3 regions of the Peribacillus sp. NJ4 genome follow, and region 1 is predicted to be linked to each of the others. Evidence: riboswitches for the same ligand, from Rfam matches in the RefSeq annotation. Region 1 holds a riboswitch; each other region holds the start of a gene.

Evidence for each region. A riboswitch is a leader RNA that binds a small molecule or an ion and turns the genes downstream of it on or off. The one in region 1 is predicted to bind glycine.
Region 2: linked by a shared signal. The riboswitch ahead of glyA (serine hydroxymethyltransferase) and the one ahead of QUF94_RS14040 (amino acid permease) in region 1 are both predicted to bind glycine.
Region 3: linked by a shared signal. The riboswitch ahead of gcvT (glycine cleavage system aminomethyltransferase GcvT) and the one ahead of QUF94_RS14040 (amino acid permease) in region 1 are both predicted to bind glycine.

The regions. Positions count from the first base shown of each region.
Region 1 covers NZ_JAUCFQ010000001.1:2,824,034-2,831,401, reverse strand. Annotated here, with positions in the region: gene QUF94_RS14065 (acetoacetate--CoA ligase) at 1-1,404, shown strand, start outside; gene QUF94_RS14060 (TetR/AcrR family transcriptional regulator) at 1,745-2,338, shown strand; gene QUF94_RS14055 (putative quinol monooxygenase) at 2,449-2,772, shown strand; gene QUF94_RS14050 (NADPH-dependent FMN reductase) at 2,831-3,373, shown strand; gene QUF94_RS14045 (hypothetical protein) at 4,681-4,926, shown strand; glycine riboswitch at 5,196-5,293, shown strand; glycine riboswitch at 5,297-5,353, shown strand; gene QUF94_RS14040 (amino acid permease) at 5,658-7,037, shown strand.
Region 2 covers NZ_JAUCFQ010000001.1:3,539,211-3,546,578, forward strand. Annotated here, with positions in the region: gene QUF94_RS17610 (alkaline phosphatase family protein) at 1-386, opposite strand, end outside; gene QUF94_RS17615 (ABC transporter substrate-binding protein) at 376-1,488, opposite strand; partial or broken gene QUF94_RS17620 (Tn3 family transposase) at 2,103-2,510, opposite strand; gene QUF94_RS17625 (aspartyl-phosphate phosphatase Spo0E family protein) at 2,710-2,874, opposite strand; partial or broken gene glyA (serine hydroxymethyltransferase) at 3,110-3,870, opposite strand; glycine riboswitch at 3,886-3,985, shown strand; glycine riboswitch at 4,040-4,147, opposite strand; gene speB (agmatinase) at 4,310-5,311, opposite strand; gene QUF94_RS17640 (aldehyde dehydrogenase family protein) at 5,740-7,212, opposite strand.
Region 3 covers NZ_JAUCFQ010000001.1:1,952,574-1,959,941, forward strand. Annotated here, with positions in the region: gene QUF94_RS09815 (YqhG family protein) at 1-616, opposite strand, end outside; gene QUF94_RS09820 (DEAD/DEAH box helicase) at 594-2,282, opposite strand; glycine riboswitch at 2,657-2,744, shown strand; glycine riboswitch at 2,748-2,831, shown strand; gene gcvT (glycine cleavage system aminomethyltransferase GcvT) at 2,966-4,072, shown strand; gene gcvPA (aminomethyl-transferring glycine dehydrogenase subunit GcvPA) at 4,090-5,436, shown strand; gene gcvPB (aminomethyl-transferring glycine dehydrogenase subunit GcvPB) at 5,429-6,889, shown strand; gene QUF94_RS09840 (rhodanese-like domain-containing protein) at 7,049-7,368, opposite strand, start outside.

The sequences.
Region 1 (7,368 bases):
CTTGCGGTTGATGGGTACCAGTACAATGGAAAAGTATATGATAAAACATCCGTTGTTTCACAGCTTAAACAGGAATTGGTTACTGTCAAGCATACTGTAATGGTTCCTTACATAGAAAAGAAGGTTTTGGAAGAGAATCTGGCAGATACGATTCCATGGGATGATCTAGTAAAAGAAAAAGCCGAATTATCTTTTGAAAGTGTTCCGTTTGATCATCCGCTTTGGATTCTCTATTCATCAGGTACAACAGGAATGCCAAAACCGATTGTACAAGGACATGGCGGAATATTATTGGAGCATTTTAAATCAACAAGAATGCATCAAGGCATGACTTCCGAGGATACGGTATTCTGGTTTACGACGACAGGGTGGATGATGTGGAATCTCCTAATGGGTGGTTTGCTTAATGAAGGGACGATCGTTCTTTATGACGGCAGTCCTTCTTTCCCGGATATGGATGCCCTTTGGCAATTGGCTGAAGATACAGGCATGACTTTCTTTGGAACAAGTGCACCATTCCTTACGAATTCCATGAAGTTAGGAATCAAGCCAATGGAAAAATATGATTTATCGAAATTGAAGGCCCTTTTTTCCACTGGAGCACCTTTGTCGGGTGACGGGTACAAATGGGTGTATGAGAATGTCAAGAAGGATATCTGGCTTAGTTCATCCAGTGGCGGAACCGATGTTTGTGCCGGATTTGTAGGTGGCGTTCCTACATTACCTGTAAGAATCGGGGAGATACAAGGAAGGGCATTAGGTGTTCGTGCAGAGGCCTTTGATGAACAAGGCCGAACATTGATTAATGAAGTCGGTGAATTGGTCATTACCAAACCCATGCCGTCCATGCCGCTTTATTTCTGGAATGATCAAGACGGGACAAGATACTACGAGAGTTATTTCGATACGTATCCCGGGATTTGGAAACATGGTGATTGGATAAAAATCGACGACAAGGGCAGTTGTATCATTTATGGTCGTTCCGACTCGACCATCAACCGTTCTGGTGTACGGATGGGAACCAGCGATATCTACCGGGTCGTCGAAGCGATCGACGAGGTTATGGAAAGCCTTGTCATTGATAGGGAAGTGCTTGGCCGCGGTTCTTCCTTGCTCCTGTTCGTTGTCCTTAAGCACGGTAATAGCCTGGATGCGGCATTGACAGCAAAAATCAAGGAACAAATCAGAGGACATGTGTCCCCTCGCTTTATTCCTGACCAAATCCATGTCGTTGAACAAATACCTAAAACTTTGAACGGAAAGAAAATGGAAGTCCCGATACGTAAAGTATTGTTAGGTTTCGAGTTTGATAAAGTCGTGAATCCAGACTCCATGGGAAATCCTGAATCGCTTCAGTTCTTTAAAGAATTAGCCATTGAGTTGAATGAGAAAAAAATATTCTAGCAAACAGGCGGAGCAAAAAAGCTCCGTCTTTTATTCTTCTTAAAAGAATTCTTCCGGCAAAACCAAGATATTGCACGTTCAAACATTTTTTAATTAATAACCCTGATTTTTCTACGATAAGGAAAGGAACGGGAAAATATAAAGAGGGATCACTTCCTCATTTACCTCCAATGGGTACATAACAAGATGAATTACTTCATCCAGGTTCTTAAGCATCTCCTCAGTATAATGACAAACTTACCTTATGATGGAAAGTTTTGTTGACAAATTTAAAACTGATGAATAGAATAAAATAAAAATGACAGTAAGCACTGACAGTTTGAAGGGTAGAGGTGAGAGTATGAGTAACAGTCATAATCAAAGTAACGATGATAAGCTACTTTTTGCTGCGATCGATCTAATAGCAGAGAAAGGCTACAATGGTGTTACTACTCTGGAAATCGCTGGTGCGGCAGGTTTGAGTGAAAAGACACTGTTTCGTCGCTTCGGAAGTAAGCAAAATCTTTTAGAAACGGCATTTGACCGATATCACTATGCCGAAGAAATGACAAAACTTTTTAATGAAAGGCAAATCGTTTGGGATTTACATTCAGACTTACTACTGATAAGTCGAACATATCATGAAATCATGAATCGTAACCGGAAAATGATTATGATAAGTATCAAGGAAGAAGGCAATTTACCCGGATTTCGAGAAAGAACACAAAAGCATCCTCGGCAGTTACTGGAAATTTTGACAAACTATTTTAACACGATGTATGAAAAAGGAAAACTTATTCACACAGACCCAGAGCTGCAAGCGTGGTCGTTCATGATGATGAATTTTGGTGCCTTTATGAACAACCTGGATGCCGATGAGAACTATCCGACCGTGTCCCTTGAGGCATTTATAATGGAAAGTGTGCAAACATTCACTAGGGCATTAACTCCCTAGTTTTTCCTAAATAATCATGACAGTTAGTACTGACACCCAATAATGAAAAAGAAAGAGCAGATTTATAACGCATTGAGAAAAATAAATTTAAATTACAGGAGATTATGTATATGAATTCAAGTAAATTAATAGTATGGATTAATGTATTTACAGCTAAACCTGGCAAACTAGATGAATTAGTTGCGATACAGTCTGAAGAACTTCTCAATTTTAAGAGGGGATCTCAAGGTGTTCCTGGTTGGATTAATAGTCGTTGGCATCGTTCTGTTGATAAAAATAAGGCTATTATGATAACTACCTTTGAAAGTGTTGATCATCATAAAAATTGGTTAGAAAAAAGTGAATTTACTGAACACCTTAACAAGATAAATCATCTCATTGAAGATGCAGAAGGTGGGTACTACACATTAGTGGAAGTCATTGAAAACATATAAATCAATTAAAATTATAACTTCTTTATTTTAAACAAACATTAACGAGGAGGAAAAACCATTGGGGAAATTAAACATTGGAATTATCTTAGGAAGCACACGTCAAGGACGCGTAAGTCCACAAGTAGGAAATTGGGTAAAAGAAATAGCAGATAAACGCGGAGATGCAAATTATGAAATCGTAGATATTGCAGACTTTAAATTGCCTTTTTTGGGTGAAGGCACTGGTAAAGAACCAGGGTTAACAGCTTGGGCAGAAAAACTTTCCAGCTTAGATGGATTTGTTTTTATCGTACAGGAATACAATCACAGTATTACAGGAGCATTAAAAAATGCGCTTGATTCCGCACGCGATGAATGGAACAACAAGGCGGCGGGCATCGTGAGCTATGGTTCAACAGGCGGAGCTCGTGCAGCTGAACATTTGCGTGGCATCTTAGGTGAATTACTTGTTGCGGACGTTCGAGTAAATCCAACATTTTCACTATTTACAGACTTTGAAAACTACAAGACATTTAAACCAGCTGATTTACACCTTGGTAATGTCAATGCAATGTTAGATCAAACGATTGCATGGAGCGGTGCCTTAAAAAAATTAAGATAAGCTTGATAGTTTACTAACCGCTCTTAAAGTAGCTTCCATTGCTATGCCACTATACTCTTACATGGATTATGCACAGTTAAAAAGCAAAACGGCCTTCCAAAATTTAGCCTAGTTTAAAAGATTTAGTATAGCATGAAATATTTAATATGTTTATTGGAAAATGTTTACAAACCATTGGTTAGTTCTCGAAGGCCTATTGTAGAGTTAACGCGAACTGTGCGATTATACGGGCACATAAAGCGCCCGAATAATTTCTACTTTTATTTAGAAGGAGCAAAAAGTAATGTTTCTTGTTTCTTTAATTTTCTTTCGTGTCATTTTCTTTTACTTTGCGAATATAAAGTCCTTTACGAGTCTTTTTAAAGAAATGTACGGAGTTACACCTCATGTTTACCGTGAAAACCATTCGTAAGAACAAATTGATTCGTTTCAAAGCTATCATATCGAAGATGCCGAAACATTGATAAATTCACCAGAAATTTTAGCTATATTGGAAACCGTACTAACCAAACATGATCACTCGTAGAAACGATTACAGCAGATGTTGAAACAGATGAAGTGATTGCAACAAGTTCACCTTACTTTAAATCAGATGTTGCTCTGAATGGACATTCTCTTTTTATCAGAATTGAATATCAAGAAATTACCGCGAATGAGGAAAATTATTTTTCAAAAGCTTTATGGTTTTATGAAGCATTGTTTACAAGTATACGGAGCATTTATTTAAGTACATGGCACTTTCTCTTTTATAAGCCTTATTACACCGCTGTTGAACCAAAGGAATTAGAACGAGTATATTTATTTAAATTGTATGATTTACTAAAAAAACTTGTTTAAGACATTCTTTATTCCTATTTAACGATTAATGCAATTCATTTTTTTATATTAGAAAAGCGATTATATGAAACAGTCATTGTTGCGATGAGCTCCAATGGCTTTTTCTATTTTATAGCAATACTTCTTTCGAATGGTTTATTTACTTGCTAAGTTGAGTATTCACCTCCCTTTTTTGATGTTAATATTTGTTAGTGAAATATCTTACTATCTATAATAGGAATATACGCAAATAATAAGGTATATATATTTGATCATACTATATGAATATGTTTTAAAAGAAGAGGATAACCAACTTAGAGTTCCGGTTTGACACAGGTAAAATGTAATGGGAGATGGTTTCGTTAACACGTCAAGCGTTGTGAAAATGAATACGTGATGATAAATATAAACCTTATTGATCCAAATTATGTTATTCTATTTCTGTTTACAACAGTCCGTCTGAAAAACTGTAAAGGGGGTATAAGGTTAAAATGGTTAAGGAAAAGAAAATCAAGCTAAAGAAGCCAAAGAAGTGGTGGGGATGGGTTCTAGCAATTGTCATCATTGCTAATATAGCAGGTGGTGGGGACAAAGAGGAAGTTGCTAAAGAAGAGAAGGCTTCTGAAAATACTGCTGAACTTAGGGAGGAAGCTCCTAGACAATCTCTACTGCTGCAAGGATTTTCGCGAGTCTCGAATTTTCTCTTTTTCCATACATCAATTATGTTAAAACTATAGTTATTATGTCCTCTCCTGGCTTTAAATTTTGTTTCGGAAAAATGCCGAAATTTTTGCTTATACATAAGCTTGTTTGGGATTCTTTGCGACATAGAAAAGCTGCTAATAAGCTTGATTTTTCATAGCTAATAACTTCTAAAATATACTGTTCATAAAGTTCAAATTAGTCCATGCTTAAATTTCAGAAAATAGAGTTTTTTCAGATAATCATTGAAATATCCATTAAAACCCGATAATATACAACTATTAAAACAACTTTATATCAGCGGATGATGATTGTGGGAGAGTCTAAACAATGTTTAGCACCGAAGGAGCAAATCCTAAAAGCAGGGACTAATCTCTCAGGTAAAAGGACTACAATTGGACGCGTCTCTGAAGAGAGCCATAGGCCACCGAAGGAGTTAAACTCTCAGGTAAAAGGACAGAGGAAAGTAGGAAAATACCTATCTTTCCTCTGTCCTTTTTTGTACTTGGAAAGATAAAAAGAGAGGAAGTGTGCATTGAGATCTGAAGATAAATGATCTATCCTTTGATTTGTACAATTAATGCTATATTTTCAAAAAAGGTAGGTAGCTTTATTTCAAAAAACTATATCTAGTACCCACCTAGGAAAGCGCTTACAATGATAGGTCAGTCTCCCAGTACGCTAATAATTCAAACTCATTGAAGGGCTGACCCTTTATAAGGAAAAAATTCCAAGTAGCCTATAAAAGTAGAAAGTGGGAGATCGTATGCAGGAACAAAAGTTGGATAGAGGGTTAAAAAACAGGCACGTACAACTCATAGCTATTGGTGGGGCAATCGGAACGGGATTATTTCTTGGAGCAGGAAAATCTATTAATTTAGCTGGGCCATCAATTCTATTTGCTTACATGATTACAGGCATCATTTGCTTTTTAATCATGCGCGCACTTGGAGAACTACTCTTATCTAATTTGAACTATCATTCCTTTGTTGACTTTGTAAGAGACTATTTAGGTAATATGGCAGCATTTGTAACCGGCTGGACCTACTGGTTTTGCTGGATCTCAATCGCAATGGCCGACTTAACGGCAGTTGGTCTTTATACTCAGTATTGGTTTCCCTCCGTACCTCAGTGGATGCCAGGATTGATTGCCCTAGTCATTCTGCTATTTATGAATCTTGCAACCGTTAAACTTTTTGGCGAAATGGAATTCTGGTTCGCATTAATAAAGGTCATCGCTATTCTAGCATTAATTGTTATCGGTATTTTCATGATTATTAAAGGCTTTTCCACTGATTCAGGCGCAGCAAGTTTCACGAATCTATGGAGTCACGAAGGTATGTTCCCAAATGGAATAAATGGTTTTGTCCTCTCATTCCAGATGGTAGTGTTTGCGTTTGTGGGCATTGAACTTGTAGGACTTACAGCAGGTGAAACAGAAAATCCAGAAAAAGTTATCCCCAAAGCCATAAATAATATTCCTATTCGGATTATAATTTTCTATATTGGCGCACTTATTGTCATTATGAGTGTTTATCCGTGGAACGCAATCATCCCAACGGAAAGCCCATTCGTCCAAGTATTTGTGGCTGTAGGTATTGCTGGAGCTGCTGGTATCGTTAATTTTGTCGTCCTAACATCGGCTGCTTCGGCATGTAACAGCGCAATCTTCAGTACAAGCCGGATGGTATACTCACTTGCCAAAGATAAAAATGCACCTGTACCGTTTGCAAAACTTAATGACCGTAAAGTACCTTCCAATGCATTGTTCTTTTCAACTGTCGTCATTTTAATTTCCGTTGTTTTGAACTATTTAATGCCTGAAGGAGTATTTACCTTGATTACAAGTATTTCTACAGTATGTTTCATCTTTATTTGGGGAATTACAGTCATCAGTCATTTGAAATACCGTAAAACAAGACCTGATCTAGTGAAAAAGAACAAATTTAAATTACCATTTTATCCAATTTCCAATTACTTGATCCTTGCTTTCCTAGCGTTCGTCCTTGTTGTTCTTGCACTTGCGAGCGACACTCGTGTTGCCTTATTCGTTACTCCTGTTTGGTTCATTATGCTGATTACGATTTATAAGATTCGCCAAACGAAGGTGGAACAGGCGAATCAGAGAGAGGTAGCGGGGAATTAAGGGGCAAGAAACCCTTTGATTCAATTTGCGGTGTTTGTCCAGATAGTTGCCGCTCCATATTTTCCTAACCCGGTGAGTAAAAAATCTGCCCATTATAAAAAGCCAAAGATATCTGGATAATCATATTATAATTCGAAAAAATTATTTTAGAATAGTGGTGTTAGCGCTTTCAAAAAAGCCTTGACATAATTATTCTCAACAACTATTCTAAATGTACCAAATTGAATAAGCGGATGACAGTTGTGGGAGAGTGCAAAGCGACAAGCCACCGAAGGAGCAAGTTCCAAAAAGACCCTTGGAACAAATCTCTCAGGTAGATGGAACCACAAAT
Region 2 (7,368 bases), 720 kb from region 1:
CAATAAAATTTTCCGTATTGAATAGGATTGGATGTATCTTCTTGCTCACGGTCTTCAATAAAATGGAATGGCGCACGATTATAAAGTTCGCTTACCCAGTAATAGGATACTGTTCCGTTTCTTAACCCGTTTTCTTTCGTAAGATGAAAGAGACTTTTCTCCGTAGATAAACGCACGGCTTGATTGGACGTAATCCCGTTCATTGAAGCCGGCGTACCTGTTAACAACACTTCATATAATGGACGGGAAAGACTTGGAAGCTCCGACTTAACTTTGTAAAGTGACGCTTGATTCGTTTCAACTAAATGCTGAATAAATCCCAGCGCTTCGCATGCTTTATCGTATCTCATACCATCAACAACAATTGCTATTACTTTATTTGACATGGACTAACACCTCTTCTTGCCAAATCTGCGGTAAATTTTTAGCCGTTTCTTCCCAAGCTTTGTAATCTTCAATTGGTTTTGCATTTTTGTACTGTTCTTCTGGAACCATTTTTTCAGCTACTTCTTTCGGAAGTTCTACATCGCGAATTGGACGGGCAAATCCTTTAGCTAAATTAATTTGTCCTTCATCGCTTAAGATATATTCTCTAGTTGCCATCGCCGCATGCGGATGCTTTGCAAATTTGTTAATAATAGTTGCGTAGCCGCTTACGACTGAACCTTCAGTTGGAATGGTGACTTCAAATTGATCGCGGTTAATTTGGTCAGCGTAACCAAGAGCATTGAAATCCCAAACAAGGGCAACTTCCACTTCCCCTTTTTCGATGTTAGCCGGCTTGGCATCAGTTAAGCTAAGGCGGCCTTGCTTGGCAAGCTTAGCAAAAAAGTCAATTCCTGGTTGGAGATTTGTTTCATCACCGCCGTTAGCGATAGCGGCAGCAAGTACGGCCATTTGATTCTGTGTACCACGCTGAACATCTCCAACAGTTACTTTATAATCCCCTTTTAATATGTCATCCCAAGATTTAGGCGGGTTATCTACTAATTCTTTATTAGTAAAGAATGCAATCGTTCCTTGGTAGCCAACAACCCAATCTCCATTGTCATCTTTTGCCCACTCAGGTACCTCGTCCCAATAGGAAGTTTTATATGGCATCGTTAATTTTTTTTGTTCCGCGATTGGCCCAAAGGAAATCCCTACATCGCCGATATCAGCTGTTGCACTCTCTCCTTCAGATTCCATTTTGGCAATCTCTTCGGCACTGGACAAATCTGTATCATTGTGTTTCAATGTATATTTTTTCATCACTTCATTCCAAGTTTCTCCCCAGTTAGCCCATGAATCAGGCATACCGACACTATTAATAGTCCCCTCTTCTTTTGCCTTTGTTTCAATTTCTTTCAGGGTTAACGAACTTGGATCCTTAACCACTGGAGCAGCCTCCTCATTAGTAGCTCCACAAGCAGCTAATCCCAGTACACTCACTCCTAACATCACAGCTTGAATAGACTTGTAACAATTCTTCTTGAATGTGCGATTCATAAAAAGTGCCTCCATTTAGTGTGGAATCTTTAATGTTTATTACTGTTTGTTACGGTTTAATCATAATCTGAAAACATTAATTCCACATAAACCAAATATTAAGATTTTGTAAATCAGCTCTTTATTTCTCCAACTCATCAGCTTTTATCTTCATAAGTATTAACAACAGTCCGCAAACAGGATCAAGTAAATGCAAGTCTATAAAAGAGAAATGTGAACAACTTTTATTCAAACATATCACCCTTTTACCTCTCTTTTTAGCTCGTCGTTAACAAAGCTCCCGGTTAGCTAAATAACTTTTCATGCAAAAAAACTCTCTTGATACAAGAGAGTTTTACATAGATTTTATTAAACAGATAGAATTATCAATGTGGCTATAAATAATAATTGTTTTGGGCGGAGTTTTCTGGAAGGTAAATTTTACTGGAATCATAAAATTATGACAGGGATTCCTTCTTTATAGCTTTAGGTTTAGGATGGCAGATATTTTAGGATATTGGCTCTGATCATGCCATTACTGTTAATAATGCAATAGATTAAAAATAATAAGTATTTTATCAATGATTGAAGGTGTTTCGTTCCGTCCCCTTGTTTCCCAAAGAGAATAGTTTTTGTGACTCCATGGCTTCTCCTTTGTTTAAGCCTTTTTGAATCTTTTTTCTTAAAAGTTCACTAGTAAGGTAATTAAGAATAAAAATAGTCTTTTCGATTCAACCCATTTCACGTAAAGCTGCAGCCAAACTGTTTTGCCTAGAGTTAGAGTCTATTTCCCCCTTAATAAGTGATGCTGAGATAGTACCTTCTTTTATAGAATGAGCTAATCGTAAAACACCTCATAATTTTCTTTAATAATTTTTATAGTTATTTGGCCACGTAAAATGGACCCTTAATTTGAATACCCGCTTGCTTTCTCTTATGAAAAAAGCTTTGAATCTGACAAATCTCTGATTCTTGGTGCAGCTAAAGCCCAATAGGTGAGTTAATCCAAAAATTTGATCTGTATAGCCAGCAATATCGGTGAATAGCCGGTTTGAAATAAAATAAATAATCGTTAAGTAACCATTTTAAAAGAACACAGTTAGTATATTCATACATTCTAATTCAATTAAAAAAATCCCTGTTATTCAACGGGGACAATGAAATAAGAGAGATATTTATTTGGTATTTGACACAAAAACTGTGACGGAAAGAGTGTAGGGAAAGATTTCGCAGAATAATGGATCAGTTGAATTTAATTATTTGATATTTATACAACCATTCATCTAACTCTTGACTAGTTTTAATCGTATCGGAATGAGAAAGTCCTTTTAACATTCCGATGACAATCAAACGGCCTTTCAAATAATTAATCTTAGTTTCTATTTCTGATAGTAATTTTGTGTTCATTACTTCGCCCCTGTTAATTTGTATAATTGTTCTAATGATACTGACGATTAACATTATAAATGAGTAGATGCTGTCTACTTGAGCGGGTTAAGTCTACTTTATATGTCTTCTTCAACTACACTACCTTTTCAATACCCCTTTAATTTATCCACCCTTTTCTTTTTAAAAAAACAAAAACAATCAATGTGATTATGCATATATCAAAAAGACTCTCTAATTCTATTCCCAAGCATTCAGCAACTGCTTTTGCTGCAATGATATGCATAAGTGGACCGCCTTGAATTCCTGGGAATACGGATTTATTAATCGCTTTGATAATTACTTCATCGTTCGTTAAAATGATGCCCCCCGCTGTCCTCTTAATGTTTGAGTGGTACTTGTCACAACATCTGCATATGGGATTGGGGATGGGTGAAGAACAGCCGCCACCAGCCCGGCTATATGAGCCATATCCACCATAAGTTTTGCTCCAACTCGATCGGCTATTTCTCTAAATCGAGCAAAATTAATCGTTCTTAGGTAGGTACTTATCCCTGCAATAATCAATTTAGGTTTTTCTTTCTTTGCTATTGCTTCCAACTCATCATAATCAATCAATTGGGTATCTTCTCTAACTCCATAAGAAACAACTTCAAACCATTTTCCTGAAACACTGACTGGACTTCCATGAGTTAAGTGGCCGCCATGTGAAAGGTTCATTCCCATCACTTTATCACCAGGTTGAAGCAGTGAGAAAAAACCGCGAAATTTGCTTGTGCACCTGAGTGAGGCTGAACATTTGCATATTTAGCTCCAAACAGCTTTGTTAAGCGATCGATTGCTGCTTGTTCTACCACATCGACAAATTCACATCCGCCATAATAACGTTTTCCTGGATAACCCTCTGCATATTTATGCCCATAGCTTCTAATACTCTTGGCTGACGAAGTATTCTGATGAAATCAACTCTAGTGTTTGATGTTGCCGTTTCCGTTCGTTTTCAATTGCTTCAAAAATAAAAGAACCACAATGGGACGCAACTCTGGAGAGCGCGTGTATAAAACGCCACCAAAGGGGAAGACTCTTTTCAGTATAGAGTTAAACTCTCAGGTAAAAGGACAGAGAAGGGAATGTTGCCATTACCCTTTTCTGTCCTTTTTTGCGTGCAAAAACAGGGACGTGATATGGAGTGGCAGCAGTTATCTAAACAGAACCTGAGAGATTTGTTCCAAGGGTTTTTTTGGAACTTGCTCCTTCGGTGGCTGTCTATATTGCACTCTCCCACAATCGTCATCCGCTATATATATTTGAACACTCTATATGTTTACTATTGAGAATTAATTCTATAATTGTTTTTTATGGAATCTCCTCTTTATTTATACATATTCAGGAAACTAAGAAAAGAAAAACGGTGGAAAGTCATTTTATATCAGCAAACGCTTTCAAATTTAATAGACTAATGCTTCTTTATGAAGTTCTGCTCTTGATGATCGCTGATTATAGCCTGGTTTTTCTCTTTTTCTTTCAAAACATAACTAAGCAAGTCTAATGAGAGACGCGCTGCTACTTGTCCAGTTATTCCAGCATGGTCGTAAGGAGTAGCTACTTCTACCATATCAAAACCGATTACTTCTCCTCTTTTTGCAATTCCATGGAGTAATTCATTGACTTCTTCATAAAGCAGACCTCCAGGAGAAGGTGTGCCTGTCGCAGGGGCGATCGATGGGTCGAGGCCATCAATGTCCATGGTAATATAATATTTTTCACCTGCTGGAATAAGTTCCAGAACCTGTTCAAATCCCATCTTTCTCATTTGGCGGGGAGACAAGATGACACTTCCGTATTCTCTGGCAGCAACGACATCTGCTTTTTTACTGCTGCTGATTCCACGAATGCCCAATTGGAAAATCTTTTGAACATGATTCATTTCCGATAAGCGGCGGATGCAGCTTCCATGTCCAACCCGCATTCCTGAACGGTGATCTGCCCAGTCTAAATGCGCATCAATCTGGATCACATGAAATGGCCCGAGTTCACCCAAGCCCTTTCCTACTGGAATTGTAATGGAATGATCTCCACCTAATACAACCGGCATTGCACCTTTTGAAACTATTTTTCGAATGGCTTCTTCCGTATTATCATGGGATTGCATCATATCCCCATGTACCATGTCCACATCGCCGCAATCAACGACTTTCCATTTCGGGCCAAGATACATGATATCATTTTCAATATCATAGGCACCATCTAACCCGAAACTATATAATGTAGAGCCTTCACGAATTCCCCTTGGACCCATTCTTGCGCCTGACTTCCATTGTGTTCCCATATCATTTGGAACTCCAATGACAGCAACATCTGCGTCTAACTGGTCTAAATCAGGACATACGGGATATTTCCCGAAAGTACAGATTCCGGTAAAAGGTAAATTAAGATGTTGTTTTTTATTATTCGACATGAACTTTTCCTCCCACTTGTATTACGTTCTTCGAAAATAATATAGATGCAAGCTTCATGCCATCCTATAAAACTAGGTAAAACTGAATAGTGTTATCAATAATGACTACCAGGAACCAACATATTTTCTGATTACTCGAAACTCCTTAGTAAACGCCACAGAGAAAGGAGCACAGGGAATATAAATTCATATCAGTAAAATATTATTCTTGTCTTATTTAGGTTTTAAATAAGACAAATCTTGATGAACTGGCTTTTTACTCGTAAAATAAACACTTAGGAATCTGTTCCAGCCCATCTTCAGAAATAATATTTGAAATTAAAATATTTGCGAATTTCAAAAAAATGCTTCCTCTATTATTAGTCATACATTTTTTCGAGGTGTGCATACTCACTCTCTTTTACTCATTTATCTCTACTTCTCAATTTTTAATGATCAAACCACTTGGTTGGCTCCACTTCTAGATTAATGTTGATTTGTTTTACCTCACTGAACTCATCTAAACCAAAAGTTCCTAATCCACGGCCAATTCCGCTCTGCTTATAGCCTCCCCACGGCGCTTCATTGTAGGCTAGATTATAGGCATTAATCCATGTAATTCCGGCTCTTATTTTCTTAATCACTCTTAAAGCCTTAGCACCATCTTGTGAAAATACACCAGCTGCGAGGCCATATGGCGTATCATTGGCAAGCTGGATGGCTTCCGCTTCGTCCTTAAACTTTTGAACGGTAAGGACTGGCCCGAATATTTCTTCCTGAACAATTCTCATGTCAGGTTTGGTATCGACAAATATCGTCGGCTCAACAAAATAACCATTTTCCAGCCCATCGCTTGTGATACGCTTGCCGCCACAGGCTAATTTCGCCCCTTCTTCTATGCCAAGTTGAATATATTTAAGTACCTCATTCATATGTTCTTCACTAACAAGTGCGCCCATTTCTGTAGAGGGTTTATCACCAGGACCGACTCGGATCTTTTTTGCTTTCTCTATCAGTCTATTGATAAACTCGTCGTGAATGCTCTCTTCAAGCAGCAAACGCGATCCTGCATTACAAACTTGACCGGCGTTTACAAAAATCCCATATAAAGCATAATCGACTGCTGTCTCAAAGTCTGCGTCGGCGAAAACGATGTTAGGTGACTTGCCGCCTAATTCGAGTGCAATGTTTTTAATATTTCCAGCTGCTGTTTTCATGATGCTTCTGCCCGTTGATGTGCTCCCAGTGAATGAAACCATATCGACTTTATCGCTTTCCGTTATTTCATTTCCTACGGTTCCTCCACCGCCCATCACTAGATTGGCAACACCATCTGGTATGCCAACTTCTTTGATAATCTCAAATAATTTGGTAGTGGTAACCGGAGTTACCCCTGCTGGTTTAAATACAATCGTATTTCCTGCTGCAAGGGCAGGGGCGATTTTCCAAGCTCCCGTCAGCAAAGGAAAATTCCACGGAGCTATCAGTCCGCATACCCCTACCGGCTCTCGAACAACCATGGCCTGTACTGGAGCGGAAACGGGATATGTTTGGCCATCCGGTTTTGTGACTAAACCGCCATAGTAGCGAAAACAATCTGCTGCGTCAGCAATGTCAAACTCTGACTCTTTAAGAGGTTTTCCGGTATTTGCTGTTTCAAGTTGGCTAAGCTCCGAGGCGTTTTCTTCAATCTTTTCCGCTATTTTAAATAAGTAGGCAGCCCGCTCAGAAGCCGGTAAGTCCGACCAAATCCCAGAATCAAATGCTAGTCGTGCTGCATCAATGGCCATCTTTGCATCTTCTGCATTTCCGCTGGGTGCCTCTGCAATGATCTTGCCGTTTGCAGGGTTTACAACATTACTCTTTTGTTTACTTAAAGAATCCATCCATTCACCGTTAATAAACATTTTCAACTTATGCAATTTGGAAAACCTCCAGTTCGTTATTCTTCCCTTTAGCAATCTCATATCCATAAATAGCTAATAATGATCTGTAACAGGTTTGGTCATACGCATGCTTTCTGTAAACCATGGTGGCCACCGAATTAAAACTCCTATCAAGCTGGCCACCAATTCAAA
Region 3 (7,368 bases), 870 kb from region 1:
CTTCCGCCCAAGAATGGTCATCATCCTCGAAACTGGTTCTGATGTATGTATCCAGTCTTGCCAATCCACTCTTGGGCATGATGAGCGGTGAAAGCGTAAAGGAATAATCCGGAATTTTTGGGGTGACCTTAACCGGTAAAACCCGATGGTGAAAGCTTTCCATGATCTCGCCTGAGATTAAATTCAATCCGATGGACATAAATGTATCTTTTTTACGATCGCATTGATAGGATATTTTCACATTAAGGGTTAGCCAAGGAAACAATGGATTATTCCCGCCTTTTGATGGAGGAGTATCCTCAAAAAGTCTAGTATACCCTGCCAGATTTTTTGTTGATTGAATAATTTGATGAAGGCGAGGGGAGCCAAAATGAATCATTTCTCCCTTTAAATCGGGTGGAGAATGTTCTGGGTCGGTAATGAAAGTCATCTGGGCTGGGTTCGGAATGCCACCCGTTTTTTCTAGATAGTGCCAATAAAAGGGTCTGTTCATTAATTCTTTATCCATTTCAATTGTCAGTTGAACGGTAAGGTGGGTGGGTGTATTATCCAGTATTTCACAATCATTGGCTTTAAAGTAAGTTAATAAAAAATCATGAATTTCCCGTTGCTGCATGAACCTCACCTTCCTTCATGGATTGAGCGAATTGAATTAACGATGAAAAATTATCCATCTTGATTTTCATTTCGCCCTCTGTTTTGGACTCGCCGACTACATCAATTAAGTATTCTTCAATGTTGTTAATTTCCAGTTTGGTTAGAATATCATCCAGTTCACCAATTACTTTTTCAAATAAATTAATTTTTTCGTATAGTAACTTCAGAATATGTTCTTCAACTGTATTTTTCGTGGCAAAGTTATAAATCATGACATCTTCTTCCTGACCAAGCCGGTGAATCCGCCCAATTCTTTGCTCGAGTCTCATGGGGTTCCATGGCAGGTCAAAATTAATCAAGTGATGGCAAAACTGAAGGTTTATCCCTTCCCCGCCGGCTTCGGTTGCGATTAATACCTGTATTTTCTTTTGGAATAATTCGCGCATCCAGTCTTTCTTTCCACGCTTAAATCCGCCTCGGAAAGGGACTGAAGAAATCCCATTCTGTTGCAGGTACCATTGCAGATAAAGCTGGGTCGCTCGGTATTCGGTAAAGATAATCACTTTGTCATCAATTTTCTTGATCAGTTCCAAAGCTTTTTCAGCTTTGGAGTTCTGAACCGTTTCGTTCACTTTAGAAAATAAATCATCAAGCTTTGCCAAAAAGTCAGGGGAAGGCTGGTCGTATTTTGCTTTCATATTTTTTAAAGTATAAAAGACTGCCTCCCTGCTGCTGCAGGCTTCCCTTTGGAGAGTGAGAGCTGAAAAAGCGCTTCCTTTTGTTCCATCCGAAATAGGCTTGAATTTGGAAACGGCATCGTACAATGCCTGCTCGGTTGGAGAAAATTCAATGGTGATGGTTTCCACATGCCTTTTTGTCCATTCAATACCAGTATCGGCCCGCCGGTTTCGTATCATAACAGTGTTGACCAGTTCCTTTAGGTGTTCATCTTCAATTATGTTCCGGCCTTTCCCTTTATATTTTTCCGAAAAGAGTGAGGCATTTCCCAAGTGGCCTGGTTTCAATAACGAAACGAGGTGGAAAATTTCCTCGACTTTATTTTGAATGGGAGTAGCTGTCAGGAGTAAACAAAATTTCTTTTTCAGATTTTGGACGAATTCATAGTTCTTCGTCTTATTATTTTTAAGTTTATGAGCTTCGTCAATAATGATGAAGTCATATTCCTGATTGAAAATGATTTCACGATGTGGATCGCGTTTCGCTGTATCAATGGATGAAATGACCACATCACAGGAGTCCCAAACATAACTTTTTCTCTGAACGACTGCCGGAATATGAAACTTGGTATTCAATTCAAAAGCCCATTGTGTGACAAGTGAGGCCGGTACAAGGATCAATACTTTTTTTACAAGGCCTCTAATCATATATTCTTTTAGGATCAAGCCGGCTTCAATTGTTTTTCCGAGCCCTACCTCATCAGCTAAAATGGCCTTTCCATTCATCTTTTCCACCACTTGCTTTGCTGCTTCCAATTGGTGGGGGAGCGGGGTTAACTGCGGAAGGTGCTTGGGCGCCTGTAATCCCTCAAAATCAGGGATGATGAGATTTTCCTCCATTTGAACCGCCAACTTATAAAGCTCCCAATTTCCCCATGGACCATCATTTTCCATCTTTTGCAGAAACTCGTCATTCCATTCAGAATTGAAGGATATATTGATTTTCATAGAAATAACTCCCTCTTAAATCATAATTTCCTTAATAAAAGGTCAAAACCCGAACATTTCATATGTGAAGTAAGAAAAATATTTCTCCTCAAAAGATATTGCAGAGATAAGTTTCTTAGGGTAGGATATAAGTATATTTAGAAAATTCCAATTTCCAAACGCTGTAAAGAATCTTTGTATTTCGGTTTTGCAGTTCGCGTTTTCTTAGTATGCGCTACAGGCTCCTATTTTATCCAAGATACTGAAGGAGATCATTCAAATGGTTCCTGAAGTTTTAGGAGAGTTGGCAGAGAATGCATTCCATGATGCTCAAAGGTTTTACTAATGCTTAGGGCTTATTCGCTTACTTTCATTGGTAGACCATTTATATGCGGGTGAAGATAAGGGGAGAGACTACGGATGTAGCGCCGAAGGAGCAAACTTAGCAGTGAATCTCTCAGGCAAAAGAACTCTTATTGGACGCAACTCTGGAGAGCGCCGCCCATTTTGGGACGGCCACCAAAGGGGAAAACCTATTATATAGGTAAACTTTCAGGTTTCAGGACAGAGAAAAAGCTCAAACGGGCTTTCTCTGTCCTTTTTTGTGCTTTTTTCACATCATGAATCAGGATATCTGATGCGTAATGACAAGAAGCTTTGATAATGAAGCCATTTAAATTAAAAAATCTGAGGGGGGTCATTTTTTGACCAATTTAAAAAGAACACCACTATTTGAAGTTTATCGTGAATGCGGCGGTAAAACGATCGATTTTGGCGGTTGGGAACTTCCTGTCCAATTTTCGGGTATAAAGGACGAACATGAAGCCGTACGTACAAAAGCGGGGTTATTCGATGTTTCCCACATGGGGGAAGTTGATGTTAAGGGTCCTGGGAGCCTTTCCTTTTTACAGAAGATGATGACTAATGATATATCAAAGCTACAACAGGGCGGTGCCCAATATACGGCTATGTGCTATGAAAACGGCGGGACTGTTGATGATCTCATCGTTTATAAGAGGGCTGAAGACGACTATCTGCTCGTGGTCAACGCAGCGAATACAGATAAAGATTTCGATTGGCTGCAAGCTAATCTACCGGAAGATGTCCAAATCACGAATGTATCGAGTCACTATACACAGCTAGCACTTCAAGGGCCATCTGCAGAGAAGATATTACAAAAACTATCAGAAAATACTGCCTTAAGTGAAATTGGATTTTTCAAGTTCAAGGAAAATGTCATGATAAATGGTATCTCCACGATGGTATCCCGTACCGGATATACTGGTGAAGATGGTTTTGAGATATATAGCGACAGTGAAAACGGTCCTGCCCTTTGGAAGGCGATTCTGGATGCCGGAAAGGAAGAAGGGATTCAGCCGATTGGTTTAGGTGCTCGTGATACCCTGCGTTTTGAAGCGAAACTTCCGCTGTATGGGCAGGAACTTTCAGCGGACATCACCCCAATAGAGGCCGGGATCGGTTTTGCGGTAAAAGTGGATAAGGAAGCAGATTTTTTCGGGAAAGCCGTTCTTTCTGAACAAAAGGAGAAAGGGGCTCCCCGCAAGCTTGTGGGAATTGAAATGATTGACCGTGGCATTCCACGTCATGGGTATAAGGTCTACAGCGGGGACAAAGTCATTGGCGAGGTCACGACTGGTACCCAATCACCAACGTTGAAGAAGAACGTAGGGTTGGCACTTATCGATAAGGAATTTTCGGTGCTGGATGCGGAAGTCGAAGTGGAAATTCGATCCAAACGTTTGAAAGCCGTTATCATACAAACACCTTTTTATAAAAAACCACGTAAATAGAGGGGAATGGTCATTAGATGAAACATCGTTATTTACCCATGACAGAGCAAGATAAACAAGAAATGCTTGAAGTGATAGGTGTACCTACTGTTGAAGAACTTTTCAATGATATCCCTGAAAGTGTTCGTTTTCAAGGCGAATACGATATCAAGCCCGCTAAATCGGAACCTGCCTTAATGAAAGAATTATCAAAGCTTGCTGCCAAGAATGCGGATCTTAAAAACTATGCTTCCTTCCTTGGTGCGGGTGTCTATGACCATTATGCACCGGTCATCGTCGATCATGTTCTTTCCCGTTCTGAGTTTTATACGGCTTATACACCCTATCAGCCTGAAATTTCACAGGGCGAGCTTCAGGCCATCTTTGAATATCAAACGATGATTTGTGAATTGACGGGTATGGATGTGGCTAACTCCTCCATGTATGACGGCGGGACAGCGCTAGCTGAAGCAGCCATGCTTGCTTCAGGTCAGACACGACGCAAGAAGATTCTCATTTCAGGGACGGTTCATCCTGAATCAAGAGAAGTTGTTAAGACCTATGCGAAAGGACAACGCGTGGAAGTGATCGAAATTCCTTATAAAGACGGTGTGACGGATATGGCCGCCTTAAGGGAGTTGGTGAAAGATGATATTGCAGGAGTGATTGTGCAATATCCGAACTTTTTTGGCCGTATCGAGCCATTGAAAGAAATGGAAGAAATCATTCATGGCGTCAAGTCCATGTTTATCGTTTCCAGTAATCCGCTTGCACTGGGAGCCTTGACATCCCCTGGTGCCCTCGGTGCAGATATCGTAACGGGGGATGCTCAGCCATTCGGCATTCCAGCAGCATTCGGTGGACCTCATTGTGGATATTTTGCCGTTACGAATAAACTTGTACGGAAAGTTCCGGGCAGACTCGTCGGTCAAACAGTGGATGAAAATGGAAAAAGGGGTTTTGTGCTGACGCTTCAAGCTCGTGAGCAGCACATTCGCCGTGATAAGGCCACATCCAACATTTGTTCCAATCAAGCGTTGAACGCCTTGGCAGCTTCTGTTGCAATGACCGCTCTTGGGAAAAAGGGGGTCAAAGAAATGGCCGTGCAAAATATTCAAAAAGCGCATTATGCGAAAAAAGCTATTGAGGCAAAAGGGATAAAAGTAATGTTCGACGGTCCTTCGTTTAATGAATTTGTCATTAAACTGCCTGCTTCGTTTTCAGAAATCAATAAAAACCTATTTGAAAAAGGGATGATCGGCGGCTTTGATTTAGGAAAGGTTTATCCTGAGCTGGAAGACCATATGCTGGTCGCGGTAACGGAACTTAGAACAAAAGAAGAAATTGATGCACTTGCGCAGGAATTGGGGGATCAACATGAATAATCAAGATCAATCACTCATTTTTGAAATCAGTACATCCGGTCGAATCGGGTATAGTCTGCCAGAAATGGATGTTGCAACTACTCCGCTCGAAGAAATTCTTCCTGCCGACTACATCCGTGAAGAAGAGGCTGAGCTTCCTGAGGTGTCCGAATTGGATATCATGCGTCACTATACAGCACTTTCCAAACGGAATCATGGAGTGGATTCGGGTTTTTATCCGCTGGGTTCATGCACGATGAAATATAATCCGAAAATAAATGAAAATGTGGCACGCTTTAACGGTTTCGCCCATATCCATCCATATCAAGATCCGAGTACTGTTCAGGGAGCCTTGGGACTATTATTTGATTTGCAGGAACATCTAACGGAAATCACAGGGATGGATCAAGTGACATTACAGCCTGCAGCAGGTGCACACGGTGAATGGACAGGGTTGATGATGATTCGCGCTTTTCACGAAGCTAATGGCGATACAGAACGGACGAAAGTGATCGTACCCGATTCTGCACACGGTACGAATCCAGCTTCTGCCACTGTGGCCGGACTTGAAACGATAACAGTGAAATCCGATGAAAACGGGTTAGTCGACCTTGAGGATTTAAAGCGTGTTGTGGGACCAGATACGGCGGCTTTGATGCTGACGAACCCCAATACGTTGGGATTGTTTGAAGAGAACATTTTGGAAATGGCACAACTTGTCCATGATGCCGGTGGGAAGCTTTATTATGATGGTGCCAATCTGAATGCAGTACTTTCAAAAGCACGCCCGGGTGACATGGGCTTTGATGTGGTTCACTTAAATCTCCATAAAACATTCACTGGCCCGCATGGCGGCGGCGGTCCGGGTTCTGGCCCTGTAGGGGTAAAGTCGGATTTGATTCCTTACTTGCCTAAACCGCTTGTGGTCAAACAAGATGAGCAATTCGTTCTTGATTATGATCGCCCGCAATCCATTGGCAGGGTAAAACCCTACTATGGGAATTTCGGGATAAACGTAAGGGCTTATACGTACATTCGTTCAATGGGTCCTGATGGCCTTAAAGCCGTCACCGAGAATGCGGTCCTCAATGCAAATTATATGATGCGTAGGTTGGAACCATTTTTTGACCTACCATATAATCGTCATTGTAAGCACGAATTCGTATTAAGCGGACGTCGGCAAAAGAAATTGGGAGTCAGGACTCTCGACATAGCCAAAAGATTGCTGGATTTCGGGTATCATCCTCCAACCATTTACTTCCCGTTGAACGTGGAAGAAGGAATGATGATAGAACCGACCGAAACGGAGTCCAAGGAAACTCTGGATGCATTCATCGATGCAATGATCCAGATTGCCAAGGAAGCGGAGGAAACTCCGGAAATCGTTCAGGAAGCTCCGCATACGACCGTTATAAAGCGGCTTGATGAAACTCTTGCTGCAAGAAAACCGGTTCTGCGTTTTCAAGCCGACTGAAAGCTTACATGAAAAACCCCCTGCCGGACGGCGGGGGTTTTCATGTTTATGTATCTTGTAAAGAACTAATCAAAGTCAATGAGTTAACTTTCATTTTCATTGAGCCCGCATTGAACATGTAGACGTTTTAATTAAAAAGAGCCCATGCGGAGATGGGTCTTATTTCTTTGCTTTGATTTTCCCAGTCCACATTTTGAAACCGCCTTTTAGGTGAAAAAGTTCCTTGTAGCCCTTTTTGTATAGCATGGCTGCAGCTCTTCCGCTGATGATTTCGCTTTGAGCGTACAAGTATACAGGCTTGTCCGGCCTAATTTCGACCAAGCGAGTTTTCATTTGCGTCATAGGGATGTTTCTTGCGCCTAAGATATGACCATTATCAAAATCATTCGGTTCCCGAACATCGATCAGCTGCACTTTTCTGTAGTTAGCGATAAATTCGTCCTGTGTTAATGTTTTAACGATTTTACGCTGGCGGTACC